Regions from separate parts of the Oceanobacillus sp. FSL W7-1304 genome, predicted to be linked through region 1. Evidence: riboswitches for the same ligand, from Rfam matches in the RefSeq annotation. Region 1 holds a riboswitch; each other region holds the start of a gene.
What was found. A riboswitch is a leader RNA that binds a small molecule or an ion and turns the genes downstream of it on or off. The one in region 1 is predicted to bind thiamine pyrophosphate.
Positions count from the first base shown of each region.

Region 2: linked by a shared signal. The riboswitch ahead of NYE61_RS18065 (3-oxoacyl-ACP reductase) and the one ahead of NYE61_RS20315 (thiamine phosphate synthase) in region 1 are both predicted to bind thiamine pyrophosphate.
Region 3: linked by a shared signal. The riboswitch ahead of NYE61_RS10505 (lipoate--protein ligase family protein) and the one ahead of NYE61_RS20315 (thiamine phosphate synthase) in region 1 are both predicted to bind thiamine pyrophosphate.
Region 4: linked by a shared signal. The riboswitch ahead of thiW (energy coupling factor transporter S component ThiW) and the one ahead of NYE61_RS20315 (thiamine phosphate synthase) in region 1 are both predicted to bind thiamine pyrophosphate.

Region 1 covers NZ_CP150211.1:4,134,743-4,142,373, reverse strand. The annotation lists gene NYE61_RS20335 (ThiF family adenylyltransferase) at 1-214, opposite strand, end outside; gene NYE61_RS20330 (thiazole synthase) at 211-984, opposite strand; gene thiS (sulfur carrier protein ThiS) at 981-1,184, opposite strand; gene thiO (glycine oxidase ThiO) at 1,197-2,306, opposite strand; gene NYE61_RS20315 (thiamine phosphate synthase) at 2,303-2,899, opposite strand; TPP riboswitch at 3,038-3,147, opposite strand; gene NYE61_RS20310 (hypothetical protein) at 3,333-3,470, shown strand; gene NYE61_RS20305 (4Fe-4S binding protein) at 3,963-4,202, opposite strand; gene NYE61_RS20300 (AbgT family transporter) at 4,300-5,814, opposite strand; gene NYE61_RS20295 (hypothetical protein) at 5,839-7,146, opposite strand; gene NYE61_RS20290 (M20 family metallo-hydrolase) at 7,143-7,631, opposite strand, start outside.
Region 2 covers NZ_CP150211.1:3,645,105-3,652,735, forward strand. The annotation lists gene NYE61_RS18050 (IclR family transcriptional regulator) at 1-419, shown strand, start outside; partial or broken gene NYE61_RS18055 (transposase) at 484-981, opposite strand; gene NYE61_RS18060 (LLM class flavin-dependent oxidoreductase) at 1,469-2,779, opposite strand; gene NYE61_RS18065 (3-oxoacyl-ACP reductase) at 2,861-3,613, opposite strand; TPP riboswitch at 3,764-3,863, opposite strand; gene NYE61_RS18070 (DNA alkylation repair protein) at 4,119-4,364, opposite strand; gene NYE61_RS18075 (hypothetical protein) at 4,532-4,669, opposite strand; gene NYE61_RS18080 (hypothetical protein) at 4,694-4,903, opposite strand; partial or broken gene NYE61_RS18085 (transposase) at 4,896-6,440, opposite strand; partial or broken gene NYE61_RS18090 (glucose-6-phosphate isomerase) at 6,440-6,628, shown strand; gene NYE61_RS18095 (winged helix-turn-helix transcriptional regulator) at 6,733-7,098, opposite strand; gene hxlA (3-hexulose-6-phosphate synthase) at 7,307-7,631, shown strand, end outside.
Region 3 covers NZ_CP150211.1:2,070,049-2,077,679, forward strand. The annotation lists gene trpC (indole-3-glycerol phosphate synthase TrpC) at 1-723, shown strand, start outside; gene NYE61_RS10490 (phosphoribosylanthranilate isomerase) at 724-1,329, shown strand; gene trpB (tryptophan synthase subunit beta) at 1,680-2,879, shown strand; gene trpA (tryptophan synthase subunit alpha) at 2,879-3,676, shown strand; TPP riboswitch at 3,812-3,915, shown strand; gene NYE61_RS10505 (lipoate--protein ligase family protein) at 4,191-4,979, shown strand; gene lipA (lipoyl synthase) at 4,972-5,916, shown strand; gene NYE61_RS10515 (hypothetical protein) at 6,922-7,146, opposite strand; gene NYE61_RS10520 (thioredoxin family protein) at 7,277-7,615, shown strand.
Region 4 covers NZ_CP150211.1:2,105,062-2,112,692, reverse strand. The annotation lists gene NYE61_RS10700 (sigma factor) at 61-549, shown strand; gene NYE61_RS10695 (helix-turn-helix transcriptional regulator) at 742-1,053, shown strand; gene NYE61_RS10690 (permease prefix domain 1-containing protein) at 1,050-1,331, shown strand; gene thiE (thiamine phosphate synthase) at 1,398-2,021, opposite strand; gene thiM (hydroxyethylthiazole kinase) at 2,025-2,795, opposite strand; gene thiD (bifunctional hydroxymethylpyrimidine kinase/phosphomethylpyrimidine kinase) at 2,798-3,598, opposite strand; gene thiW (energy coupling factor transporter S component ThiW) at 3,676-4,161, opposite strand; TPP riboswitch at 4,337-4,452, opposite strand; gene NYE61_RS10665 (LytTR family transcriptional regulator DNA-binding domain-containing protein) at 4,691-5,746, shown strand; gene NYE61_RS10660 (ABC transporter ATP-binding protein) at 5,921-6,769, shown strand; gene NYE61_RS10655 (ABC transporter permease) at 6,766-7,476, shown strand.

The sequences.
Region 1 (7,631 bases):
CCGCCTCGCTATATAATTGCTGTCGTTGTAGATTACTCCATTCAACATAATCCCTATCAACAATTGTTAGTTTACCAACACCTGCTCTTGCAAGCATTTCTGCACTGCTGGAACCCAATGCACCTGCTCCGATGATAATAACACTTCCAGATTCTACTTTCTTTTGCGATTTCTTTCCTAAAAATAATTCTTGGCGAGAGTAGCGTGTCTTCACGTTCCTACCATCCCTGTTGTCGGACTGCTTGCCACTGCATAGTCTTTTTCTTCTATTCTTCCCGCTTCATACCCCAGCCTGCCAGCTTCCAGCGCATATTTTACAGCTTTCGCCATCTTGATTGGATCTTTTGCTCCAGAAACCGCAGTATTTAAAAGCACTCCATCTGCTCCAAGCTCCATTGCATATGCCACATCCCTAGGAGATCCAATTCCCGCATCAACAATTACGGGTACATTGGATTGTTCAATAATAAATGCTAGATTTAAAGGATTAATGATTCCTTTTCCCGAACCAATAGGACTTGCACCTGGCATAACAGCATGAACTCCCAAATCTTCCAGACGTTTCGCCAAAACAACATCATCTGACGTATATGGCAGCACGATAAACCCTTCCTCAAGGAGCATTTCGGATGCTTTTAAAGTTTCTATTGGATCTGGCAAAAGCGTGCGCTTATCCCCAATGATCTCCACCTTAATCATGTCACATAAACCAGACGCTTTTGCAAGTTTCGCTATACGAACAGCCTCTTCGGCCGTACTTGCTCCAGCTGTATTCGGAAGTAACGTATATTTAGTTAAGTCCAATTGTTCCAAGAAGTTTGGCTGACTTGCTTCAAAAATATTCATCCTTCTAACAGCAAACGTTAAAATTTCTGTTTCCGATACTGCTACTGCTTCTTTTTGAACCTCAAATGATGGGTACTTCCCTGTGCCTAATAATAAACGAGATTGGAAAGTACGATTAGCAATGGTTAACATAATCATCCGCCTCCTACAAAATGAATAATTTCTACGATATCCCCATTGAAAAGCCTTTTTGTTTCGTATTCTTCCTTCATAACAATTTCCTTATTTACCTCTACGACAGCAATCCGAGATTGTAATTGATAGTGTGCCAGCAACTCTCCGACTGAATCCACTACCTCTGGAAGTTCCACCTGTTTCCCATTCAGCTGAAATTTCATTTTTATCACCTCCTAAACTACTATGCTTTGACGACGATCTACACGAAATGTCTGCATCCATCCGTTATTTATGTCTTTTCCAACAACAAAATCACGAATCATTTCCCCTGTTGCTGGAGCAAGTAAAATTCCATTTCGGTAATGCCCACAAGCAATGAGTATTCTTTCTTCCTCTGGATGCCTTCCGATAAATGGGTTGCCATCAAACGTGCCTGGTCGCAATCCTGCCTGAACGTGATCGATTTTCCATTCGATTGCAGATGGAATCATGGCTTTTGCCTTTTCAATTAAAAACTTGATTCCTTCAAGGCTTACAGTATCACTCCAATCCTTCTTGATCATGGTTGCACCAATAACAAGCTTTCCATTATTTCTAGGAACGATATAACAGCTTTCATGAAATAGGGTATACTCTAATACATGCTGTTCACTATGAACGATTAAACTTTCACCTTTAATTGGTATGAGCTCTTCATCTAATCCAATTTGCCTAAATAGCCCATTACCATATACACCTGTAGCAAAGACAACATAATTTGCTTCGACATCACCATGCATTGTTCGGACAAGATAGTTGCCATCTTTCTTTTCCACTTGATAAACACCGTTGCTTTCCATAATGGATGCACCAAGGGATCGAGCACTTTTAGCAAAGCTTTCACAGGTTTGATCTGGTATAACACTCACATCATCCTTTATATATGCTGCTCCTAATATATTTGGAGCAATCAATGGCTCCCTTTTCTTTACTTCTTCTTTATCCAACCATTCTGCAGTTGGTTGCTTCAGAAGCGGAGTAAGCTGATGCTTATCTGTATCTGAAAATACAAGCTTTAATATTCCACCTTCTTTGTATCCAATATCAATGCCGCTTAATTGATAAAGCTCATCCTTCAACCTGAGATATGCTTGTTGACTCGATCTGGCAAACGAAAATATTGTATCCTCGCCATTGCTTTCAGAATGAGCACCGAGCATACCAGCCGCAGCACTTGTAGTCATCAAACCAATTTGTCCTTTTTCAAATAACGCAACATCAACCTTTTCTTTCGCTAAGTAGTAGGCAATCGAACAACCAATAATACCACCACCAATTACGACTACTTCATAATGCTGTTTCACTTTGAAATTGCCTCCCTATATTTTTTTATCATCACGTTTGGTGCATCGGCATGGAAAATACCGGACATGATTGCAATTCCATCTGCTTTTGTCTGTTTCATTAACGGCACCTCTTCTAATGAAATTCCTCCGATACCATAAACTGGGATGTGAATTTCTCTTTTCATTCGTTCAATTGGCAAAATTCCATTTGGAGGTATTCCCCTTTTACTGCTTGTCTCAAAACAATGACCAAATATTATATAATCCGCCCCATCCGCTTCAGCTTCTTTCGCTTTTTCGAATGAATGTACACTGCAACCAACTCTTAGATGCGGATATTGCTTCTTCACTGTTTTTACTGGTAAGCCATGTTCTGGCAGGTGAAGATTTGGGATGTCACTAAGCAGTACGATATCAAGCCGATTATTTAGAATTACTTTTTCTTTATCAACCCCATTCATTTGCAGATAATCTAGTAGCTGCAAAATTTCACGGGCTGTTTTTGACTTTTCACGAATTTGGAGAAAATCAATCTCGTCGATGATGTCAATAATGGTATCTGTTAGCTTTTCAACAGTCATGCTATCTGCGGTTACAGCAATTAGCTTCATCAAACTCCCGCCCCTTTCTTTCAGGTTTCATCAAGAATCATTACCTAATAATGCAATTACAGCTTTTATGCACACAAAAAAACCACTTTCCTGCACACAGAAAGTGGTATCGTATTTGTATAATGAAACTAACAATACAATTTGCCCTTGCCACATTCCTACGCAGGTGCTAGCCTGTTCAGGTTTTGAGGGTTTCAAAGTAACTACTTTTTTCTCAGCCCTTATCAAGGGTTCCCCTAGTGAATAACGCTACGTATTTACTTATCATTACTTTACCACAAATAGAAAAATTTGCAAAGTCTGGATTTTTCAAATAATACAGTTTAAAGACGAGTTGTAGGCTAGATTTCACACAGCTTTTTTATTTTCGAACCAAAAAAATACCATTTTCATGTATACTAAAACTAGAAAAAATAGAAAGAGGTCTTAAATAATGAAAGTAAAAATGAACGTACAGACAGCATATCATGGTGAATTGCTGCGAGCAGGCAAAGTATATGAAATTGATGAAACGACAGCAAAGCGGTGGATTGCTAGTAATTTGGCAGAAGAAGTTAAAAATGAAAAGTAAGCTATAACCTTCCGCAATTGATGCGTCCAGAACAGTTAAATTGTATGGAAAAAATGCTTACTTCTTTAGTTAAAACTGTTGGATCAGACATCGAATAACAAACTGAAGCGGGCTGGGATATCACATCGATAAAAGAAAAGAATAACACCTGGCATCATGAGGTTATAGACGCAGTAAACATTATTAGAGTAGATAACAATCTTCTTTGGGAAAAGCAATAAGCATGAGCGCGAAATAGGTATACCAGGAAGCTTAATGAGATTCAATCTTCTAAACGCAACTGTAATACAGTACAAACCTCGCATATTGCTACCCGATTTTTTCCCACTAAATACAAATGTCAACCCAGCTGGATACACTTCGTGACTCTTTACTGTGAATAGCAGGGTTGACTATTTATAATGCATATTTTTAGCACTGCCAATCTAACAGCACTGCTAGTTGAACAAATAGACGTTTCTTCTAGAACATTTCGTCTACTATCCAATAAATCTATCTATTCGCGAAGAATTCTTCCGCCTTTTCTAAAAATACTTCTTGATCAGGAGTCAAATCGTATTCCTCCTCGATCGCTGAAACAGGACAAACTGCTTTGCACGCACCACAGTCAATGCAAATGTCAGGATCAATATAAAATTGATCTGGTCCCTCTTCTATACAATCAACCGGACAGACACTCACACATTCTGCTGCCTTTTCCGGTCCACATGGATCCAATATTACAAAAGCCATTTATGATTTACCTCCTTACATACATCACTTTCTCTCTATTAAATGATAATGCTTAAACGTCTTGAAGTAAACCATTTGACTCGAAATTCCGACAACATTATACATAAACACTTACTCCTGGGCCAAACGGAATTCCAAAGTAGAAGAAAATTAACAGAAGAATCGTAAATGTAATCAAAAAGAAAATCGTATATGGTAACATTAATGCAATCAATGTACCAATTCCTGCTTTCTTATCATACTCCTTCATAAATCCAAGCACGATAATCAAATACGGGTTCATCGGTGTGATTACGTTTGTGGATGAGTCTGCAATTCGATATGCCGCTTGAACAAATGCTGGACTGTATCCTAAAAAGTAAAACATCGGTATAAAAATAGGTGCTTCTAACGCCCATTGTGCAGATCCACTAAATATAAACAAGTTCAATAGTGTTGTTAAAATAACAAACCCTAATATAACAGCAATTCCTGTTAAACCAATGGATTCCAGCATGTTCGCTCCACTAATAGCAATCCAAGCTCCCATGTTTGTCCATTCGAAATAGGAGATAAATTGAGCTGCCGCAAATACGAGTACGATAAATCCGGACATGTCTTTTATTGCATTTCCCATATAGGTCCCGATATCCTTCGAGCTTTTAATCTTTTTTACTGTTACCCCATAGACCGTACCAACTAGAATAAACAAAAACAAAATTAATGGCACAATTCCAGATAAAAATGGTGAAGGGATGATTCCGCCTTCCTCATTCGTCAGTGGGGAACTAGGAATAAGAATTACTGTAACAATTAATGCAACATATGCAACACCCGCAAGCACAGCATTACGCAATCCCTTTATTTCCAAGGAAGTTGTTCCCTTTACTTCTTTGGCTGCTCCACCTGCATAGGTACCTAAGCGTGGCTCTACTATCTTTTCCGTAACAAATCCGCCAACAAAAGTTAAAATAAACACACATGTCAACATAAAATACCAATTATCAACAGGTGTTACATAGAGATCTGGATTTACAGTACGAATCGCTTCCGTTGAAATTCCAGATAGCAATGCATCCGTGCCAGTAATCATTAAATTAGCTGTAAAACCGGAGCCCACACCAGCAAATCCTGCAGCAAGTCCTGCGAGAGGGTGTCTGCCAATATTATAGAAAACCATTGCAGCCAGTGGTGGAATAATAACAAACGCAGCATCAGATGCGATATTCCCCAAAATACCAGTGAAAACCACTGCATATGTAACCAATGATTTTGGTGCCTTTAGAATCGTACTCTTTATTCCAGTCTCTAAAAGCCCTACCTTATCAGCCAGGCCAATTCCCAGCATCATCGCTAAAACAATCCCTAATGGTGTAAAACCAACAAAATTGTCCAGCATCGATGTTAAAATATATTGCAGCCCTTCAGCTGAGATCAAGCTTTTTATAGCGAGCACCTCAGACTCACCTGGTAATGTGAACGTGACATTAAATAGTGAGATTACCCATGATAATACGATAACGATACCTGCAAGAATGACAAACAACATAAATGGATCCGGTAATTTATTCCCCACTCTTTCAATTCCGTTCAAAAAACTTTGCATGCCAAACCTTTTTTGTCCTCTTGCCATCAAATCCATCCCTTCTATTTTCTCTTATTTCAATGCACAAAAACGAAATACTTTTTTGGGCCTGCCTCGTACATTTGATTGCACCTCTCCACATTGCTCTGTAATTGCAGCCTTTTCTAGCAGGCTGACAATCCTTCTCCCATTTCTTTCTGTGCTTTTCAGCCACCTGGCCACATCACTAGCTGTAAATTCATATCGATTATATTTTCTTGAATAAGCTCTTATCTTTGAAACGATACTTGGACTTACACCACTGTGTCTAATTTTTTCTTGCCATTCCTCATCTAACTCCATCGTTTTAAATGCAATTGTTTCATTATCTGCATTCTTTTTTGTGATTGACTGGTCTTCATCGACAATAATAATGGATGTTGATTTCTCTGTTTCCAGTTGGTGGAATCCTAGTCTTACATGGTCTTCTGCTTGGGATACTGTTTCACCAAATCCAATCGAGATAGTCAATTGAATATTCTCCTGGACTTTAACATCCTCCATTATTTCAAATATCGCCACTTCGAATTGATCATCAATTTCTCCCCGGGTTGTAAATATAAAAAATAATCCATCACCTAGCTGCATTAATGATCCATTTATTTTTTCTGTTAAAAAAAGCAATGTTTTCCGCAATTCGAGTTCTTTATGTTTCATTTTGAACGAATAATACATCGCTTCTTCATTCGTATTAAACACTACATTGCACCCGATTACAGCCAATTGGGCATTTTTATAGCGACTGGATAGCGCCCGTTGAATTAATAGTCTAAACGATTGTTCGATCGATAAATAGGATGGCATTACCCTGTAAACAGGAATTCCTTTCTCTTTCAAAGCGATATAAGTAGAACGAATAAATGTAATAGCAACTTCCGATTTACCTTTTTCATATAGTTCCTCATGAAAAGCAATTTGCTTTTCGTTATGTTCATATCCTTGGAAAGGAATATTATTATAAATCATGGAGTGTAACTGATAAAAGGATAATAACTTGTCTATTTCTTCATTTTCAATCGTATCAATGCTTATTTTTTTATAGACCTTATCCTCATCAAGCTGCGCCTCAAGCAATGTCCCTAAAAAAGCTGATCCATTCATATCTGGATAGATTGCATGATCCATTGACAAAAGCGTATGCTCCATTGCATAAGAAAAATTCATTATTCCCGAAAAGAACCATTGATCAAATTGATTTTTATTATTCTTCAATATTTCGTCTATTTCCTCGAGCGATTCATAGGTAAATGGGACAATTGATGTATCGCTAAATTCCTTTGCAACAGTCATAATTTGATTTACAGAATCAGCAGGACCGATGACCCCAATTCTTACTTTCATATTGGTTCTCCTGCTTCCTGTTGTAAGAATGTCATCATAACCTTTGTTCCTTTTTCAAGACTTTCTATCGATGCAAATTCACGTGGATGATGACTTAATCCATCTTTACACGGAATAAAAATTAAACCTGCTGGCCAGTTCGCCGCCATATTCATTACATCATGACCAGCCCCGCTATTCATTGACAATGTTTCATACCCAATTGTTTTACTTGCTTGGGTTAATTTTGCATGCATTATGTTATCCATCTTGACTGAATCATTATCTACAAGCGTCTTTACGCCAATCCTAATTTGCTTTTTCACTTCAAGCTCAGAAACAAAAGTACGAATATTTTCAGCGAAATCCCGTTTTAATCTATCGTCAACACTTCGTATATCAATACCAAGTTCAACTTCTCCAGGGATTACATTCATTGCGTTTGGATGTAAACGGATTGTACTTACTGTAGCTACAAGTGGAACTTCACTTTTTTCATTTACTTT
Region 2 (7,631 bases), 490 kb from region 1:
ATTCCATGCTCCAATTAGTCACGGAGCCAGGTATGAGATTTCCTGCCTATGCATCATCGATTGGAAAAATATTACTTTCCCAATTTAGTTATAAAGAATTAAAAGCGATTTATCCAGATGAACCTTTACCAGCAAAGACTGAAAAAACTATTGAGTCAGTAGATGAGTTATATCAACAACTAACATTGGCTAGAGAGCGTGGATTTGCCGAAGAACATGAGGAATCTGCCGAAGAAATTCATTGTGTCGCTGCTCCAGTGTTTAACCATAAAAACGAAATCATTGCAGGAGTAAGTATTGTCATGACAACAAATCATTGGCAGAAAAAGAAAGACGTGGCGAGAGAAGAAGTTGTTAAGTTAGCAAGAAGACTTTCAGAACGATCTGGACAATCTAATAACTCATTAATGGAGAGATAAACGATCGACGAAAGAGCAAAGCCGGGTCTGTCAAATAAAGTGTGTAAGTCCCAGTTTACTCAAGCTACTTTAACACTCTATCTTTTAGCTCGTTTTGGAGAAGTAGTTGGTTCATAACCATTGCCCAGTTTTGGATATGGCCACCTTCCCATTTGGTTTCAAGTTCTTTTACCCGTGAAAATAATACTTTTAATAGGCGTTCTCGTTGGGGAATGCTCCTTTTTTGGTTGCTTTTCTAAAGCTGGAATGGATACTTTCTACCGCATTGGTTGTGTACATAACTTTACGAATGGAACTTCCATAATCATAAAGTTGCTAGACATGGTGGAAGTTTCTTGTCCATAAATCAATAGCTCCTGGATATGCAGCCCCTTGTTGTTGAAAATATTCAAAAACACTTAGGCAAGCCTTAAGGCATGGTGCACCATAGACTTTCTTTAACGCTTTGGGGATAATCCTTACTAGGAACATATTTGACGGAGTTACGAATCAAATGAACCATGCATCATTGAACGATTACGTCAGGGAAAATTGCTCGTACTCCTTCTTTCAAACCACTCACTACTTGGGACATAATGTGTGATTTACGTAATACATGACTGACCCAACCTCCTATATAATAAAGGAGCACATACGTGCAAATTTATTATATAGGAGTTATTTTGTGTTTCAGTATCCAGAAATTCTAAGGCTTTATTGCAGGGAGTCACACAGAGTGAGGTGGCTTCGAACTGTGGTCATTCAAGGAATACGATTAGAGAAGTTATTCGGTTAGCGAAAGAGAAAAATAGATTAGTGTAACGGTTAAATATCAATTTCTAAAAGGACCGGTCGGGGTTTGCCTGGTTTTTCTTTTTTCTTATTAATGTAATCGGAACTTATATCCTGTTTAAGTTTCCTCACTTGTTAAATCTATAATAGATTTGCTTAACTACTCATTACCGGATTTATTTTCTTTGTATTCATAATTTCAAGTCCAAGATAACAGGTTGTTTAATTTTGACTGTGCTGCTCTATTTCAATGGCAAAATAATAGTGCAGCACTTTCATTATTTGTTTAACCCTAAATGTTCACGGAAGGTATGACTTTCATAATTCTTTCTGAAAATCCCTCTTCTTTGCATTTCAGGAACAATCAGTTCCACAAAGTCTTCTAAACTGCCGGGTAATGTAGGAGGCATTAGATTAAATCCGTCAGCAACACCAGCTTCAAACCAGACCTCCATTTGATCCACAATTTCTTCGGGTGTTCCTATTAGTGTGTGATGTCCACCGCCTGCACTGAGATAACCTAATAATTCTTTTACTGTAGGCTGGGTATCATTGATAATTTCCAGTATTGTTTCGTAACGTCCAACTGGACCAGTAAATTCTTCTACTGGAGGTAATGGAGGGACTGCTTTATCAATTTCCCAATTCGAACAGTCCTGCTGAATAAAGAAACTCAACTGTTTTAAAGCTGTTTCAATAGGTAATTGCTCATCTAAAGCTGCTTTTTTGGCTAAAGCTTCTTCACGTGTATGCCCTACATAAGTTACTAGGCCTGGGAATACTTTAATATGTCTATTGCTGTCTTCGCTTTGTTTAACTTGTTCATCTAATTTTTTATGAAAACTTTTTGCTTGCTTTAAGTTCCACGACACGGAATAGACTGCATCGGCATATTTTGCGGCTAATGCAATGCCTTGTTTAGATGCCCCCGCTTGCATGGATACTGGCTTGCCTTGCGGACTTTTTGGCGTGGTGGATGGGCCATGCACTTTAAAATACGTACCATCGTGATGAAAAGGCTGAATGTTTGATGGGTTTATCAATTTTCTTTCTTCCCGCTGATGCAGAAACGCATTATCATCCCATGAAATAAATAACTTATTCATTAAAGCAGCGAATTCATCTGCCTTTTCATAACGTTTGTCACGAGGAGGCAGCTCTTCCATACTATGATTCAACGCCTCTAAATCAGTCATGGAGGTAACGAGATTCCAGCCAACACGCCCTTTTGTAATATGGTCTAAGCTTAAGAGCTGCCGGGAAGCTGTGAAAGGATTAGAAAAAGTGCTTGAAATTGTTGCAACTAATCCAACATGATTTGTCACTTGGGAAATAGCTGTTAAATTGACTACTGGATCAAACCAAAATGCTGGCATATCACTGGCATGTTTAGCCGGAAATGATTGATTATCAGCAAAAAATACTGCATCAAAATAACCTTTTTCCGCAACCTGTGCTAAAGATTGATAATAAGAAATCTCCCCAATATGTTCAATGCTTGAGTCAGGCATTAACCAAGCAGCTTGATGGTGTCCGCAACCATACAGCAAAACACCTAAATGCAGTTGTCTTTCTTTCGTTTTTGTCATTTATTTACACCTCAACATACATCATTATTAACTGTCTTGTACATTCCGTTTTTGAAGGATCAGCTATCGTATTTTAAGCTATTAGTTCATTGTTAAACCGCCGTCTATTGTGAAATTTTGCCCTGTAATACCGTCAGCATTTTCTGAAGATAAATAAGCGACCATATTGGCTACATCTTGAGGTGTGGTCACTTTCTTCAATGGCGTTGATTGAGCAATTAAATCGAATACTTCTGGTGTTGTAACGGCACTCGCGTTAGTTGTTTTTAATAATCCACCTGAAACTACATTCGCTTTTATGCCATATACACCTAATTCGGCAGCGATATTACGTGTAAAACCGATTAATCCAGCTTTTGCTGTTGTATATTCATGGTAGGGTACAACAGGATTTTGATATAAATTTGTACCAATGCTTATAATACTTCCATTTTGTCGTTCAATAAATTGGGGGATGACGCTTTGAACGACATTAAATGCTGCTTTTAACGTACCATCCAGTTGTTTTTGATAATCTTCCCATGTAAGTTCTGTGAAGGATTTTTGTTTGGTTGGATCAAACTTGAAATCTATTAATGCATTATTGACGACAACATCTATTTGGCCAAAATATTCCGTTGCTTTTTTTATCAATTCATCTACTTCTTTACGATTTGTTACATCAGCCCGAATGGCAATAGCATTCTCTTCACCAATCTCAGAAACGAGCTTCTCAGCAGCTTCTTTGCTTTGATAGTAGTTGATAACCACTTGAAATCCTTGCTGTGCCAATGTCTTTGCAATAGTTGCCCCTAACCCTCTGCTGCTGCCTGTTACTAATACTGTTCTAATCATCCTAACCACTCCTATACTATTAATTTAGCGTGAAACTTACATCATAAAAATGATAGATAAAATAAAAAATACGCAACCTTCCCATAGGAAAGCTGCGTAAAAACAAATAACTACATATTAAGAATAAGGCATAAATGTTCTTTAAGTATGTATTTAGAGTTTACACTTTCCTACGCTAGTTTCAACTAGTTCAGGTTCAAAGGGTTTGAGTAATACTCATCTCAGTTAAATAACACCCCTAGTGCATATAATTAAGTTATATCCATATGTTATAATCTTTAGAAATTTATGTCAAGGGAATAGGGATGGTTAACGTAATTTTATGATTTTTTGCTATAAAAACGTGATTGTTTTTTTATTCAATTTATACTCTTGATCATAATGGATTCATATTTATAATCGATCATTAATTAACAGAGTTTAGGTTCCTTAAAAGGTTTGTTCAAATAAATGTTTTCTCAACAACAAAAAATCATTAGGGTCGCAGCAGACACACATACAAACATTAAAAACCTGCATATTTAGCAAACTGTTCAAATGTATTTTCATTCTCTATCAAACCACATATCCCACATTGAATACGGTATTTTGGCCCCTTATACATCTGATGGAACATTTCCGTACTCTCATCTGTATAACTTTCCAGTAATTCTCCAGTTTTTGCGTCTAGTTTAACAGGTATTGCGATTTGCTCAATGAGATTAAAGCGGGATTTATTTGTTTTGCAATTTGGACAACGGTATGGCTTGATCCGTATTGCACCTCCATATGTCTTTTAGTGATGACAGTCATTTTCTGATTTTCATGTTTATTGTGGCCTATTTGCTTTTTATTATTCGGGAAACTGTTTGTTTGGGAGTTTTGTTTTGGTTAATGAGCTTCTAAAACAACGTGTGGTGGATATTTATATACAACTTGTTAGTATCTTTCACTATAGCCGATAAGGATGAATGAAACGTTAAAGTCACTTTTCGATAACATTTTTTCAATGGTTCCCTCTTTCAGTTCATTGGCCAAGTCTAAAATATCGGTAACGGCCTGTTTCAATTCACTCACCTGATTTTGAAGCCGTTGCAGTTCCTACAGTTGCGCCGACGATAAATCCGTTTCCTGTTGCCACTTGACGAGTTGCCTTTCGTAGATCGGCGCAAATTCAAGCTGTTCCGTGTAGGATCGGATGACACGGTTGACTGTGGCATCGTCTAATATATGCGGTTTAGAACGGGCTGCCAATTTGGTTCTGGTTTCATTGATTCTCACCTTTCCTTCGAATGGATATGAATTATTCATTCGGAATAACCTCCAATTGAGCCAACTCTTGGATAATGGCATCCATGTTAACTGATTCCGGATATTTGTTAAATTCGTAATGCCCGTAAAAATTAATATGCTGCCATGCAACGGGGGAAATGCGTTTCAATACATCTGAATTGAGGGCTTCCCTGTCTCTGTATTCTAGCATATTGGATAATAGACTGGCATTGTAAAAAATGATGCAATTGGCGATGAGACGACTGCATTCGTCCCAAATTTGTTGGTCTTATTCTGTTTTGAAACGGAGTTTACCAAAGTTCGCATAGGATACGGCTCGCTTTAATTTATGATAACTTTCACCCCGATTCAGGGTACGTTGCACATTTTGACGTAGGGGTGGGGAGTCTATATAATTCAGAAGGTACAAACTCTTGATGATGTTATCGTACTCCCACAAGGCCCGCATGGTTTTGTTTTTGCGGGCGTAAGCACTTAGTTTCCCAATGATAATACTCTGTGTTGTAGATTTCAATGCAAGTGACAATAGAATACGCTGGATATTGTCCCATTCCTCAATAATCAGCTTCGTATTGATTTTTCGAACAGGTTTGATGAGGACATCCCCGTATTGGCTCGGGTGTTTGAATCCGGATAACGACTTGCTCACGGTACGATAGATATCCTTGTAGCGGAGTGCAAAATCATAATCAAAAGAGTGAAGAATGGCGAAATTCACTTCATTGGTTCCATGGGTGTCGGTGGAATGCACATCCGGTCGGATATCGGTTGTATTGTTGTATAAAATATCGAACACGTAATGACTTTTATGCTCATTTGCGCCAATGACTCGGGCATTGATGGGAATATGATTGGCCACCGCTGTATAGGAAACGATCCCCTTATTTAAGCCGAAATATTTGGGGGAATGACGGGAGCGCATCGTATGGATCCTCGTTTCAAATTTCTGCCCGTCACTGCTCGAATGAATGACCTCATTAATGTCAAAGTGGTGAAAGATCGGCAGCCTTCGAACAGCATTACTGATGCGATCATTGGCTTCTTTTAAGGTTTCCAATCGTATAAAGTTCTCAGATGTAGCCGCAAGCAGGGGATAACCGATGTCGGAGATTTCACCCATTCTCCCCAACCCCATATTGGTGCCCCAAGCAATCAGACAAGCAATTAAAACCCGATCATCCCTGGCTCGTTTCGCATAACGCCCCAAGATATGATCAAATGCCTCTATAAATTGACAATGTTGATTTGCATAGTGCAGAACACTGCCAATGTCAATAGAGTTCAACGCATCAAAAAAGGAGTGGTTGATGGTTTCTGTTTCCCGTGAATTTGAAAGTATCCAGCGATTATTTGCGCCATGTTTTTTGATATGTTCATTTTCCCCCGACGCAATCCGTTGGTTCACTTCCGTCATTCTGGCTTCAAGTTTCTGTTCCAGTTTCGTTAAATAATCGTGAATGGGTTGGTTGGTATTTGTCAGACCGGCATTGGCCAATAATGTTTCTTTTTGTTGTCACTGCCTGTCATCAATTAGATCGTCCTCAAAACTTCGGTATATCGGTTAATGTTATTTCTAAATCAGGAACAACAACAGAGCCTGCCTTAGCCTTCCGTATCTTTTGTAACTATCTGGAACAAAAATATGGAAAGGAAGAGGCAAGAACACGTATTTTTACCGCTACTGATCAGGAAAAAGGTGTATTAAAAAAACTTGCTGACGCAGAAGAATATGAAACATTTGTGTTGTTGTTTTTACTCTTTATATAGACAATAATAACTTACCACGGTTAAAAATGGCTAACCGTGGTAAGTTATTATTGTCTTACAGAATGAAAAGAAACCTTTTTCTACTTAACAGCTGATTTATCCTCAGTTTCCTTTTCCAATACATTCTCAATGTAATCTTTGCCCCAGTCGTACATAGCCTCTAAAATCGGTAAAAGTTTTCTTCCATGCTCAGTTAATGAATATTCAACTTTCGGTGGAACTACAGGGTAAACTTCACGATGTACAATTAAATGATCTTCAAGTTCGCGTAATTGATTAACAAGCATTCTTTGGGTAATACCCGGCATAAGGGCCTTTAATTCACCAAATCGTTTAGTTCCTTCCTTACCTAGATGCCATAAAATCAACATTTTCCATTTACCACCAATTACTGAAAGTGTCAATTCTTTTTCACAGTTAAAAGCTTTCTCTCCTAAATTTGGCATACATGTCACTCCCCCTCCTATTTTACCCAATAGTATACTTTTTAGCACTATATGTGGTAAAAGTGCGTACTTTTAATTTCGCAACATAATGAGTATACTAAACAACGTGCTAGTGAGTAAATAGATTTTCAAAAGGAAACATTTGCCCATGTCTATTGACAGCCACTTAGTACAACAAATTAAAATATTCTATAAGGAGTGAGTATAAATGAAATTACAATTAGCATTAGATCTTGTCGATATTCCCGGAGCAATTGAATTAGTGAAAGAGGTAGAAGAGCATATTGATGTTGTAGAAATTGGTACACCTGTGGTGATCAATGAAGGTCTTAAAGCAGTGAAAGAAGTAAAAGCTGCATTTCCTAACTTAACCGTATTAGCTGATTTAAAAATTATGGATGCAGCTGGATATGAAGTAAGCCAAGCATCTGCTGCAGGCGCTGACATCATTACGATTCTTGGAACGGCAGAAGATGAGTCAATCAAAGGCGCAGTAGAAGAAGCGAAAAAACAAGGTAAACAAATCCTTGCTG
Region 3 (7,631 bases), 2.1 Mb from region 1:
ACGATTGAGCAGAAAAACCACTCTCCAATACCTACTTTCAAAAGCAGAGTCAAGGGTGCAGCACATATGAATATTATTGCTGAAATCAAACGTTCCTCCCCATCAAAAGGAGCCATTCATATGAATGTAGACCCCGTTAAACAAGCAACACAATATAAACAAGCTGGGGCCGCTGCTATTTCTGTACTGACAGATGAACCTTTTTTCAATGGATCGATGGACGATTTACGAGCTGTTCGAGAAGCTGTAGACGTTCCGATTTTATGTAAGGACTTTATCATTGATCCGGTTCAAATTGATCATGCAAAAGCCGCTGGGGCAAACATTATTTTGCTCATCGTTGCCGCCTTATCCAAGGAACAATTTACTGAATTATACAACTATGCAACAAGTCTTGACCTAGAGGTACTCTGTGAAGTTCATAATGAAGAAGAATTGAAATCAGCATTAGAAGTAGATCCGGAGATTATCGGAATCAATAATCGTAATTTAAAAACATTTGAAGTCGACCTTGGGACAACAGAGAAGCTCGCTTCTCTGCTAACAAAGCAAAATGCAATTCTAATTAGTGAGAGTGGAATGAAAACAAAGGAGGATGTAATACGAGCTGCTGATGCAGGGGCTAATGTTGTTCTCGTCGGTGAAACACTGATGCGATCAGACAACGTAGATGAAACCTTCAAACAGCTGAAAATTCCACTACCAGTGAAAGGGGCGAATTAAATGCTCGTCAAAATTTGCGGCATTAAAACAATCGATGCAGCCAATGCGGCAGTAAAGGCCAGGGCAGATTATATCGGATTTGTATTTGCCGAGAGTTCGAGAAAAATCTCCCCTGAGGAAGCTGCGATGATTGCAAGCTCCCTCCCTGCTTCCGTTAAAAAGGTTGGTGTTTTTGTCAATGAAACGGTGGAGACAATGAAGGAGACCGCTCAAACAGTTGGCTTAGATACCATTCAATTACATGGAGACGAACCTCCAGAGGTAGCGGAGCAGCTGCCGTATGAAATTATTAAAGCATTTCCGGTTAATAAAGAAACACTACCTGCCATTCGCTCTTATCCATGCGACTATTATTTACTAGATTCATGGAGAGGCGGAAGCGGCATTGCCTTCGATTGGAGTTTAGCTGATCAGCTATCCATCAACCGGGCAAAAATCATGCTAGCTGGCGGACTTACTCCGGAGAATGTTACAAGAGCAATAAACACTGTCAGGCCAGCTGCCGTTGATGTATCCAGTGGTGTGGAAACAAATAAAGAAAAAGACCTTAATAAAATAGAGCAATTTATAAGAAATGCTAAATTGAATGAGTGGGTGGAGCGTTAGTTCCTTTGCAAGCCGGTATGGTGCTATAAAATAAGAGGTTGGTTCTTTTGCGGGCGGAGGTGGTGTCTTAATACTTAAGGATGGTGCTTTAGCACGCGGCATGGTGTCTTAATACTTGAGGATGGTGCTTTAGCGCGCGGTATGGTGTCTTAATACTTGAGGATGGTGCTTTAGCACGCGGCATGGTGTCTTAATACTTGAGGATGGTGCTTTAGCGCGCGGTATGGTGTCTTAATACTTGAGGATGGTGCTTTAGCGCGTTGAGATGATGTCATAATATTAGAGAGCGGTTTTTGTACAGTGATTTATAGTTAACTAAACTTTTATAAATGATAAACGAGGTGTAATATATGTCAATTTATACAATGCCAAACAAAGCAGGTAAGTATGGACAATTTGGAGGGAAATTTGTCCCCGAGTTATTAATGCCAGCCGTCATTGAATTAGAAGAAGCCTATGAGAAAGCAATGAACGATCCAGAATTTATCCAGGAGTTAAACTACTATTTGAAGCAATATGTTGGGCGGGAAACACCATTATATTACGCCGAGCAACTTACCAAATCACTTGGTGGTGCTAACATCTATCTAAAACGAGAAGACTTAAATCACACAGGTGCACATAAAATTAATAATACGATTGGGCAAGCATTACTAACATTAAGAATGGGAAAGAAAAAAGTAGTTGCTGAAACAGGTGCAGGCCAGCATGGTGTCGCAACGGCAACTGTTTGTGCATTACTCGGATTAGAATGTGTTGTCTTTATGGGTGAAGAAGATATTCGTCGACAAAAGCTGAATGTATTTCGAATGGAACTGTTAGGAGCTGAAGTACGTGGAGTCTCACAAGGTAGCGGAACGCTGAAGGATGCGGTTAATGAAGCATTGCGTTATTGGGTTAATCATGTTGATGATACCCACTATATTATCGGATCCGTTGTTGGTCCGCATCCATTTCCTAAAATCGTACGTGATCTTCAATCTATTATCGGGAAAGAGACAAAAAAACAAATCCTCGATCAAACTGGTAAACTAGCAGATGCAATCATTGCTTGCGTCGGTGGTGGTAGTAATGCAATGGGAATGTTCCACCCATTTATCGAGGATAAAGATGTAAAGCTATTCGGTGTAGAAGCTGGTGGTGCTGGTCTTGATACAAATCAGCATGCTGCAACTTTAACCGGTGGCGATGTCGGTGTATTACATGGAACATTAACTTACTTACTACAAGATAAGGAAGGGTTAATCGAGGAAGCATTCTCCATCTCTGCTGGTCTTGACTATCCTGGAGTAGGTCCTGAGCATAGCCATTTGCATGAAATAAATCGGGTAAAGTACACATCCATTACAGATGATGAAGCACTTGAAGCTTTCCAATTTCTATCCAAAACTGAAGGAATTATTCCTGCATTGGAAAGCGCACATGCAATTGCATATGCAATGAAGCTTGCAATAGAAATGCCGCAAGACGAGACCATCGTCGTTTGCTTATCAGGGCGTGGGGATAAAGATGTCGAACAGGTGAAAGATCGGATTGGAGGGAACATATAATGGGTAAAGCAAAATTAGAAAAAGCAATTCAAGATAAGGCGAGGGTGAATGAGAAACTCTTCGTTCCTTATATGATGGCAGGCGACGGCGGGCTCGATCGCTTAGAAGAAACGATTTATTTCTTACAAAATTGTGGGGCTGCAGCAATTGAAGTTGGTATCCCATTCTCCGACCCAGTAGCAGATGGACCAATAATTCAAGAGGCCGGTATACGTGCATTAAAACATGGCACAACCTTAGCAACGGTTATCGATAAACTAACAACCTTTAAAGATAGACGTTCAATTCCAATAGTTATCATGACTTATTTAAACCCAATTCTAGCCTACGGAATTGATCGATTCGCCAAAGATTGCTTACAAGCGGGAGTTGATGGCGTCATTATACCTGACATCCCGATGGAAGAGGAAGGAATCATTGCTAGTTCTCTGCAAGAACAAAACATTGCTTTTATTCGCCTTGCAGCAATGACAAGTTCAGAGGAACGCTTAATAGAATTAGCAAAACGTTCAGAAGGATTTCTGTATGCTGTTGCTGTGAAAGGAACAACTGGGGAACGTGAAACACACGATACGAAAGTGCATGATTATTTGAAATTGCTCAAGAAAAACAGCTCTATCCCTGTCCTAGCAGGGTTCGGTGTATCAAATGCTGAGCAGGCACAACAGCTTTCCAAAGCATGTGATGGTGTCATTGTTGGGAGTAAAATTGTCCAGCTTTTACACGAAGGAAAATTAAAGGACATCCAGCAATTAATAAATGGAAGTATTCAATCAAACGGGCAAAAAGTTCGGTAAAACACACATGTCCAGATAGCTTCTATGTGAACGCGTACTAATTTAAAAATTCTTAACGCTAATTGTTGCATTTATCTTTACAATTATCACAATTAGCAGTAAGCTTAGCATGTAATTCGAATAAACAAATAAATAAATACGCACTAGGGGAGCTGCTTTGCTGAGAAAGACGTTTCGCGCCTGACCCTTTGAACCCGAATTAGATAATACTAGCGTGGGGAATGTGCAGTCGACAATGGATCGGATATGTTATCGCTGGATAAATTTATCAAAGACTGCATTCTATTTGATGCAGTCTTTTTTTAGCAAAAGCGTAGTCCTGTTAGCGCTGCATGAACTTAGTAAAAGGAAATACGGTGTTTGCGTCATGAGGTCAGGGAAATACCACTAGGTCTTTAACATCATCGGCGCAGTAGCTAGCAGCTCTCAAAAAAGTAATTTTTCATCGGAGGTGTCTACATTGAAGAAACATTGGGCTTTTATCGATACCGGCTTCCAAGATGCTTCGTGGAATATGGCGTTTGATGAGTGCTTAATCAACTGGCATCATGAAGGTAAAATCCCGCCGACATTACGATTTTATGGCTGGAAAGCACCAAGTTTATCTGTCGGCTACTTTCAAAAGGTTGACAACAAAATTGATTTCGATGCAATAGAACGACACAGGTGCCAATTTGTTCGTCGTTTAACTGGTGGCAGTGCAGTCCTTCATGACGATGAGCTAACGTATAGCCTTGTTATTTCTGAGAATGATCCAGATATTCCTGTATCCGTTCAAGAAGCATACCACGTACTATCTAAAGGGGTGTTTGAAGGGTATCTTAACTTAGGTATTCCAGCTGAATATGCCATTTTAGACAGAGATAGCGCCAGAGGGAGAACAGCAATATGTTTTGAGAAACCAGCCTTCTACGAAATGGTTGTAGACGGCAAAAAGCTTTCCGGAAATGCGCAAACAAGGAAAAAGGGTGTCCTCATGCAACACGGTTCGATTCCAATGAGTATGGATACGGAGATGCTTTTTGATTTATTCCTGTTTTCTTCCGGACGGATACGGGAACGAAGTCGAGCCGCATTTTCCAAAAAAGCGGTTACAATTAATCAATTAACGAATCGAGAACATCATTATGACATGTTAACACAGGCATTCAAAGAAGGATTCAAAAAAGGATTAGATCTAGAACTCCACCCTTTGCAATTAACAGAAACCCAATGGGAAGAAGTGCAGCAATTAGCACATTCAAAATATGAAACGAGAGCATGGAATATTAACTCAAATAAGGAGCGTGCTAGCATTGGCTAAACAGGCAGAATATATTCGTAAACCAGAATGGCTAAAAACAAAAATCAATACAAATGAATCCTATAAAAAATTGAAGCATTTAATGCGCGATAAGCGATTAAACACAGTATGTGAAGAAGCAAAATGCCCAAATATTTATGAATGCTGGAGTGAGCGTAAGACAGCAACATTTATGATTCTAGGTGATACGTGTACACGAGGATGCCGATTTTGCGCGGTTAAAACAGGTCTTCCAAGTGGGCTTGATTTAGGCGAACCAAAGCGAGTTGCTGATTCCGTTTCCATTATGGGGTTAAAACACGTTGTTGTGACAGCGGTCGCGCGTGATGACCTAGAAGATGGAGGAGCAGCAGTTTTTGCCAATACTGTACGGGCAATCCGCCATCAGAATCCAGGCTGCACAATTGAAGTCCTGCCATCCGATATGAAAGGGGATTATGAAAGCTTACATACACTTATGGATAGTGAACCAGATATATTCAATCATAATATTGAAACCGTTAGACGATTAACTAAACGCGTTCGAGCCATCGCAAGATACGACCGATCCCTACAGCTGCTTCAACGTGTGAAAGAAATTGCGCCAACTATTCCTACGAAATCCAGTATTATGGTTGGTTTAGGAGAAACAAAGGAAGAACTCATTGAAGCAATGGACGACTTGCGTGCACATGATGTGGACATTGTTACAATTGGGCAGTATTTACAACCAACTAAAAAACATTTAAATGTTGAAAAATATTATCATCCAGATGAATTTGAAGAATTAAAAAAAATCGCACTTGAAAAAGGCTTCTCGCATTGTGAATCTGGACCATTGGTACGCTCTTCTTACCATGCGGATGAACAAGTAAGCCAATCTTCCGCACAAAAACGAATTAAGTATATGAAAGGCTATGAAACACAAGAGAATAAAAAAGTTGATTTTCAATTTTAAATAACAGACTACTTATAAATCCCCCTGGTCACTTATAAAATGGTTAAGGGGGATTTATCGACAGCATGATCTTCCATCCAACAAATATCCTCTCCCCTCTCTTGGAAAGTGAAATAATAAATACTATCGCAACTTTTATCTCCACTTTAAAACTATCTTTTCTTACTATAGCTACACCTACTTCATGTGCAGCATTTTCATTTAAATAAATTTATTAGACTATTATACAAGCATTGTGAATATATCTGCATATCTTAATAGTAAATACATCACCAAAGAAAGGAGCAGTAGTTTATGAGCTATCCTAACTGTTCATGCGGTCACAATGACTGTGTTTGTGAAGTAGTAAGGAAAATAGTTGCCGCACAGAATCAAGTAGCTGATAGGAATAAGCACTGTAGCAGTAGCTGCAACGACTCTATAAGAGAATTATATTCCCAAAATCATAGTATAAATAGGAATACAACTATCCCCTTTATTCTATTTAACAAAGGCAGTCTTAAACCATTTATTGCAAGCGGTGTGTACAAGAAGAAAAAAAAGGGATGTTGCGAGGATGCGTTTTTCGCTGCTCTCGAAACACCAGTCTTACGGGCAATACGATTTATTCCACATACATGCTGTGTCGAAGTTGAATTATTACAGCCGGTAAATGAACACGGTATTCCACTGACGCATGGAGGTAAAAATCTAGTTGATTTCTTTAAAGATAAATGTCATCGACAAACAGTAAACTTCAAAAAAACCGGTATATGTATCACGCTAGATTTAGAATGTTTTTGTGCGATCACTTGCTTATCGCCAATCAAACTCTTGCCGCGGCGCTCTCATTCTTCAAACTGTTAGGAACAGAAGCGCAAGCGCCTGGTTAGCGACGTACGGACTGCGCTCCGAACTGTGGGGAGTTGGAGTAACTAAGTTGCCCACTGCATTCAAATTTTATAATTTCCTAGTTATTTTACCAAAACAAATAGAAAGACCCTAAAGCACTTTATTTAGGGTCTTTCACTTCTGTTCTTCCGAATTGTTTTTTCGTTGATACTTTCGCTCACTTTGTGAGTCGTCCTTCGTTTTTTTCTTTTTCTTCTCGTCCTGACTTTCTATTTTTAAATCTTCCATCGGAATATCATCGACAAACTTCTGCTCTTTCTGTTCATCCAGCTTCGTTCTTCTCTCCTCATTCCACTTTGGTCTTTCATTTGTAGAAGAATGCTTATTTTCACTGCTCATTTTCATCTCACCTCTACGCTTCTTTTTCTTTCCTCTTCCTTACTTTCCATATTTATAAACCTCTATCATGTAAAAACTAATTTTTCTTGGTATACTTTATGGATTGAAAAAGGACGGAGGTTACGTTACGATGAAAGAATTTGAAAGTATCAAGTCAATCGAACATATAGAAACATTTATAACAGAAAACCGACTCGCATTCCTTTATTTTTCCCGACCGAATTGCAGCGTCTGTCACGGATTATTACCACAGGTTCAACAATTGATGAATTCCTACCCACAAATAAACACAGCTCACATTAATGTAGAGGAAGTGCAAGAGGTAGCTGGACGTTTTTCAATCTTCACCATCCCGGTTCTATTGCTTTTCGTAGATGGAAAAGAATATATACGGGAAGCACGGATTGTACATTTGGATTTATTAGAAGAAAAGATACGGAGAATTTATGAAAATGTGCTTGAATCCTAATGATTCAAGCACATTT
Region 4 (7,631 bases), 2.0 Mb from region 1:
TTTCTAGCTGCATAAGTGGAAAAAGGGCTAATACAGGAAGCATAGTACGGAGGTTAAAGGATGAGGGAGATAGGGAGACGAGTTATTAAACAGGTGAAAAAAGGAGATCATTGTGCATTTAAGAAGCTTGTTCAGCATTACCATCAATCAGTCTATAAAATTTGCTACATGATTATCGGTGACAATAAAGCTGCTGAGAATATGGCTGAAGATATTTTCTTGCATGTTTATAATCATATTGGCGATTATCAGGAAACTACTAAAAAATTTTCGCTGTGGCTGTTTCAAAAAACGGTGAACCTAGCTCGTACCCAATTCAATGAAAAAAATCAAACCGGCGTGCATGCTAGTCCCGTATTAAATAAAGATAATAATATGAAACTTATATTGATGAACATTTCTTTAAAAGAGAGATTAGCTTTAACCCTAAAATCTAGCAATCATTTATCCATTCAGGAGATTAGTGAAGTTTTAGAAATCCCCAATTCCACTACCCTAACCTATATTTGGCGAGGGAGAGAATCGCTGCGCACGATGATTAGTCAGTAATTTGTTCTATTGCGTTTAATAAATGTACCAGTTCCATTATTTAAGGGGACTGGTACATTTTTTCTCGTGGATTCTGCTGACGGGTACATTTTCGTTTGCTTTTTATTGCTTTTACCCTTGTGATACGAGGTGCATCATAACACACTGGTATTAACAGGAAAAAAGGGGTGAATATGCGTAATGGATAGGTAAATGATGAAAGGAAGCATTGATTTATTGATATTGTTTTTAATTTCCCAGCGCGATTTGTATGGTTACGAAATTACCAAAATTTTAAAACGGTTAAGCGATGATGCGTATGATATGAGTGAGGGAACGCTGTATTCGGCTTTGAAAAGATTAGAAAGAAAACAGTGGATTAAGTCTTATTGGAGTGATACAGAAAACGGAAGGCGGAAATATTATCATCTAACCGAAACAGGAAGAAAAGAACTGCAACAAAAACAGAGAAATTGGAAAATGATTGAATTCCTTGTAAATAAGAGTTCGGAGGGATTAACATGACGCAAGATCTCAGAAGATTTGTTGAAAAGACAGTTCAACAAATTGAGGGGAATCAACAAGAGAAAGATGACTTATACGAAGAATTGCTGATTCATTTGGAGTTGTCCAAGGAAGAATTTATCAATGCGGGGTTATCCGATAAAGAAGCGGAAAAGAAGGCAATGGAGCACATCGGCAATGAAACAAAGGTCGGTGGGCAGATCCAACAAGCAATGTTTCCTTTTCGAAAAGAAATGATGCGGGCACTTGCCATTGGATCCTTACTTTTTCATAGTTAAGGATATCTCGAAAGTTAGACTTTTGAGATATCCTCTCTTGCTAGATTCAAAAGCGGTTCCTACAAGCTAAATCGCTTTAACGGCTTTAGCAATATCTTCTGCCTGTGTAATCACGGAGATAAACGAGACACCATCAGCCCCAGCTTCAAGCACAGATTTAGCATTCTTTGTTTCAATCCCTCCAATTCCGACAATAGGAAGCATTGGGAATTGTGCGCGTAATGTCTGAATCCACTCCAACCCAACAGCCGCTTTCGCATCCGTTTTTGTTGTTGTGGAAAAAATTGGACCCGCACCAATGTAATCAACAAGATCTATCGGGCTTCTATCAACTTCATCCGTAGTTGATACAGAGAGTCCAATAATTTTATTTGGAAAAGCTTGACGTAATTCTTCTGCTGATCGGTCATCCTGACCAACATGTATACCGTCTGCATCAAGTAATTCCACAAGCTCGACATCATCATTCACAATAAATGGAATGTGATAGCTTCGGCAAATTGCTCGTAACTCTTTACCTAATTCCAATTTCGCATTACCGTTAAGTGATGAAGGACCTTTTTCTCGAAACTGAAATGCTGTTATTCCAGCCTTAGCTGCAGCTTCCAGTATATCTCCAGGATTACGGTCGCAATTTTGACTGCCCATAATAAAATACTTTCGTAAGGATGGCTTCATTGGAAATAACATGTTTTATTTTCCCTCCAGTTGTTCGGGTTCTAATGAAAGTGCGTCGATAAATGGAGCTATAAATGTTCCTGACCCGTTCACTGACGGACTTGCGGCTGCGTGGGAGGCGGCTAATCCGTAAAAATGAACAGCTGTGAGTACCTGTTCTTCAATTGGGTCATCCGTTGTTAAGCAGGCGGTTAGTATGGAACCTAGCAAGCAACCAGCACCTGTTACTTTAGCTAGAATTGGATGCCCAGTATGATTCTCCATGCAGGATTTTCCGGTGCAAATAATGTCTATTTTACCTGTAACAACAGCGGTCGTTTTGTATTCCAGTGCGACGCTGCGAGCGATATCTTCAACATTACCCTCACCAAGCGATTCCACGCCCTTTGTTTGCCAAGGGATATCGACCAGATGTGCTAATTCACCAGCATTTCCTTTAATAGCAGTAGGCTTTACCTCTTTTAAAATTTGTTTAACAGCAGTTGTACGAAATGTCGTTGCAGCAACACCTACTGGGTCAAGTACAACGGGAATTCCTTTTTCATTTGCCTTTTTACCAGCAAGAATCATTGCATCTAGATCCTTTGCTGTTAAGGTACCGATATTTATTAAAAGACCATCTGCAATAGAAGCCATATCCTTTGCTTCCTCTTCGGCTTTTGCCATTACAGGGGCGCCACCAAAGGCTAACAGTCCATTTGCGGTAAAATTCATGACAACCTGGTTTGTTAAATGATGAATGAGCGGTGTCTTTTCCCGTACACTTTTAATAATTGTTGGATTCATGTTTAGCACTTATCCTTTCGTATTGCCCAATGGTTTGTTGGACCACTCCCAGCTCCAAGGTCGAATGAATACTTAATTGCCGCCGTGACAAAATCCTTTCCATTCTTAACAGCGTTATACAAAGACAAACCTTTACTTAAATAAGCAGTGATTGCTGCAGCGTACGTACAACCAGTTCCATGTGTGTTTTTAGTATCAATTCGCTCTGCTGAGAAGCTGTGTATATTTAAGCCATCATAAAGGAAATCAATTGCTTCCCCTTCTCTGTGTCCGCCTTTGATTAAAGCAGCACCAACACCGAATTCCTTCACAAGCAGTTCTGCAGCTTGTTTCATATCATCTGTTGTTTCAATCGTTTCTCCAATAAGAAATTCAGCTTCTGGAATATTCGGTGTTACAAGTGTTGTCAGGGGTAAAAGCTGTTTGCGTAAATAATCACGTGCCTCTTCTTCGATTAAAGCATCTCCGCTCGTTGCAACCATAACAGGGTCCATGACATATGGAACTTGAAGTGCTGCTATTTTTTTCTGGATAACTTTCATCATCTCCTGATTGGCGATCATTCCAGTTTTCAGTGCGTGAATAGGCATATCAGAAATCACGGAATCTAATTGCTGTTCAATTATTTCAATCGGTACATGGTGAACGGCTTGAACACCTGTTGTATTTTGAGCCACAACCGAAGTAATTACGGACATCCCATAGCTTTGCAGCTCTTGAAATGTTTTTAAATCAGCGTGGATACCTGCACCGCCACTTGGATCTGTACCGGCAATTGTAAGTGCACATGCTACTTGTTTCATTGGTTATACACCATCCTTTCAGAAGATACCTCACATATAAGTGTCGTTCTTTCAAATCCTTTTATAAATCATGCAATTTAATTACGAATTAAACGTTTACTTGAAACCCTGGATACGATAAATAAGCCGATAATAGAACCAGTAATACTACTAACAAGAAATGGTGGGATAAAGGCGAATGCTCCGGCAGAACTTCCCATAAAAATGTAAGCAAATGGGACAGCGAAAAGTGCACCGAAAATCCCGCTTCCAACGCCTTCACCGATAGCGGCTAATGATTTCTTGCTGGATTTTTTATAAAGATAACCTGCTAAAAATGCGCCAACCATCGCACCGGGAAATGCTAATAATGTCCCTAGCCCGAGCATATTGCGAAGTAAGCTAATCATAAAAGCGATAACGACAGCTGGACCTGGTCCAAGCGTAACAGCTGCCATGACATTAATTGCATGCTGGACAGGATAGGCTCTAGCAATTCCAGCGGGAAACCATAATAGTTGAGCGGTGATTGTCCCAATTGCAATAAATACTGACATAGTAGTTAATAAACGTGTTCGATTCATCAAGTCCTCCATTTCTGGGGTATCACAAAAAGCAGTGATGTAAACCAGTACGCTTCTTTATAGCAATTGCTGCTTTCTGGATTTTGAAGTTTAGCTACGGACACGGAGCTAGAACTGGACGTAAAAAAGCTAGATCCATTAGGACCTAGCTTGATACGTGTGAAAAATAGTTTAGACATATGTCAGACTACTTCCCTCCGCTGGTATTAACCAGATCAGGTCCATAAGAGTCGGGAAATGATACACGCTTCCCTCTCAGCCCACGCTTTTTGGGCACCCCTAGTAGTTTAAATGCGATAGAATTGTAAATTCATCTCTAAGCTTAACAAATTTTTTAACTTTTGTCATTATTAACATGGAAAACATGGTATAACTAATGTAGTCTGCTAATTATATAGTAGAAGCGTTACGAAAAAAATGGTACATACTCTTGATTTAGCGGAACGTGATTGCACTTTTTATTGTGTAATGGGAGATAACAATGAATAAAAGGATACATATAAAAAAGTATTAAAGAAAGGCTGATAGAATGACAATTTTAACTATGAAAAACATAGAAAAACATGAAAAGGATACACAGCTATTTCCTGCTTTTAATTTAGAAATTGCTGAAGGGGAGATTACTGCCATTTATTCAACGCTAAATGTTCGAAGCACGCTTTTAAATATGATTCTCGGAAAAATCCCCATTGTAAATGGGGAAATCCGTGTAAAGGAAGTAACTATTGCAGAAAACAAGCGAGGATTTTTACATCAAGTTGGTATTTGCTTTTTTGAAGATGGGATGTATGAGAGATTAACGGTTTCTGAGTATTTTCGATTTTTTTATGACTTATATGAAGTTAAACAAACGTTTGAACGAGTTATCCATCTAACACAGCTGGAAGGAAAGAAAAACAAGAGAATTAGAGATTTAACATTTTCGGAAATGAAACGTGTACAATATGGACGTTTATTGATTCAGGATCCTTCTTTATTTGTTTTTGAGGAGCCTGATTTGAATGTAGACATGGAGACAAAACGTGTATTTATTAATATTACAAGAAAGATACAAGAAGAAGATAAAAGTATACTTGTTCTAACTGGGAATATGGAAAGTGCCGTCACGGTTGCTGATCGTGTTTATCGATTGGATGAAGATGGTTTACGAATTATTGAGACGGAAACAGAGGAAGATACAGAGGAAAGAGATACAGAATTAATTCCAGCAGAAGAAACAGATAATGAAAAAGACACAAAGCCAATTCAATTGAATAAAATTCCAACGAAAGTTAACGATAAAATTGTTTTATTTGACCCCCCTGAGATTGATTATATTGAAAGCAATGATGGTCAAGCAAATATTTACATAAAAGGGGAAGCATTTCCAAGCTCACTCACCTTAACGAATTTAGAAGAGCGCCTGCAGCATTTTGGATTTTTCAGATGTCACCGCTCGTATATTGTAAATTTACAAAAGGTTCGTGAAGTGATCACATGGACTCGAAATAGTTATAGTTTGATTTTGGATGACAAGGAAAAGTCGCAGGTTCCGCTGTCTAAAACAAAAATGGCGGAATTAAAAGATCTACTCGGCCTTAAATAAGCTCCGTTCATCGAAAAAGTAGAAATATCAAGACTTGCAACTCGGATAATTGAGCGTTAAAAATGCGCCATTCACCTTGAAAAATACTCTTTTCATAGGAAATATGCTGATTTCCCTTCGCTTTCCATTTATTCTAGAGTCACAAACAAACGAGATCTACGGGGAGGAAGAATTTTGGAAAACATTATTGAAGTGAAATCATTAGCAAAGATTTTTGGTAATAAAGCTGCATTGGAAGATGTAAGCTTTCAAGTAAAAAAAGGAGAGACATTTGGATTTTTAGGACCGAGTGGTTCTGGAAAAACGACAACTATAAAAATATTAACTGGACAATTGATGCAAACATCTGGAGATGCGACCGTATTTAATTTGCCTGTTGCTTCATTAAATAAGCCATCCTATCGAAAACGAATTGGTGTTATTACAGATAATAGTGGATTGTATCAGCGGTTATCAATTTATGACAATCTGAAATTGTATTGTGAGCTTTATAATGTGCCATCGAAACGAATTAGTGAAGTGTTAGAGATGGTTAATTTGACGGAGGATACGAAAAAGGTAGTTTCAAAGCTTTCAAAAGGAATGCTGCAGCGTGTCACGTTAGCAAGGGCCTTCCTGCATGAGCCGGAATTGTTGTTTTTAGATGAACCAACATCTGCTTTAGATCCAGTGAACTCAAAGCATATTCATGATGGACTCCGCAAATTGAATGAAAAAGGAACAACCATTTTCTTGACCACACATGATATGAGTGAAGCGGAAACACTGTGTAAACGCGTTGCATTTTTGCATAAAGGAAAAATACAGTTGCTCGATGAGCCGAAAGTTCTTCGCAGACAATTTTCGGATTCCTCTGTAACAGTTGAATTAAAAGATGGACGCGAATTAAGTTTACCAGGTGGTTCGAAAGGCGCGGATGAAATATATAAGTACCTATCAACCGATCAGATCGTTTCCATCCATTCAAATGAACCAACATTAGGAGATATTTTTGTAGAAGTAACAGGGAGGGAATTAGTATGACTTTTTCAATGAAACGTGTCATGGCAATTTTTCAAAAGGATATGAAGGATTTATATAAAAATATGTATGTATCGACAACAATTTTAATGCCGCTCATTTTTGCATTTTTTTATGGTCGAATGGATAATCTTACAGTAGAAGTTCACTATGTAGTAATTAACTTGACCTTAGCCATCGTTACAGCATTCCTGCAATGTTCCATTATAGCAGAAGAAAAAGAGAAAAACACATTACGCGGTTTGATGCTTTCGCCAGCAACTATACCAGAAATTCTTGGCGGTAAAAGTTTAGTAACCTTTATATTAACTGTTATAACGATTATTCTATGTGCGATGCTGACAGGCTATGAGCCAGCAAATATGGGGATTGTAGCAATCGCAATTGTTGTATCTAGCTTGTTTTATATTGCTTTAGGAACATTGATGGGATTGATCTCTAGAACCTTAATGGAAGCTTCTGTACTCATTTTACCAGTTATGTTTATTTTTGGATTTGGATCTATGTTTCGTCCTTTCGCTGAAGAGTATCCTATCCTGTCTGTCATCGACTATTTACCAAATATCCAATTGATCGAGCTAGCAACAGCTGTTGAGGCCGGTTCAGGATTTGGAGATGTCCTAGGTAATTTAGGTATCATTGCAGCTTGGGTAGTTGTGGGAATGATTGCCACTGTCATCGTATTTAAAAAGCGAGAGTTGGATGAGTAAGGTTAAATAGAACTGGGGAATTCATTTCCCCAGTTCTATTTTTATGAAAAGCAACGGATTATATTGCTTGTGTAGAGATCGATATTAACCACTGATTCCTGCGTTTTCCCAATTAGTATATTTAAATTTACTTTAACTACTAAAAATTTACTATT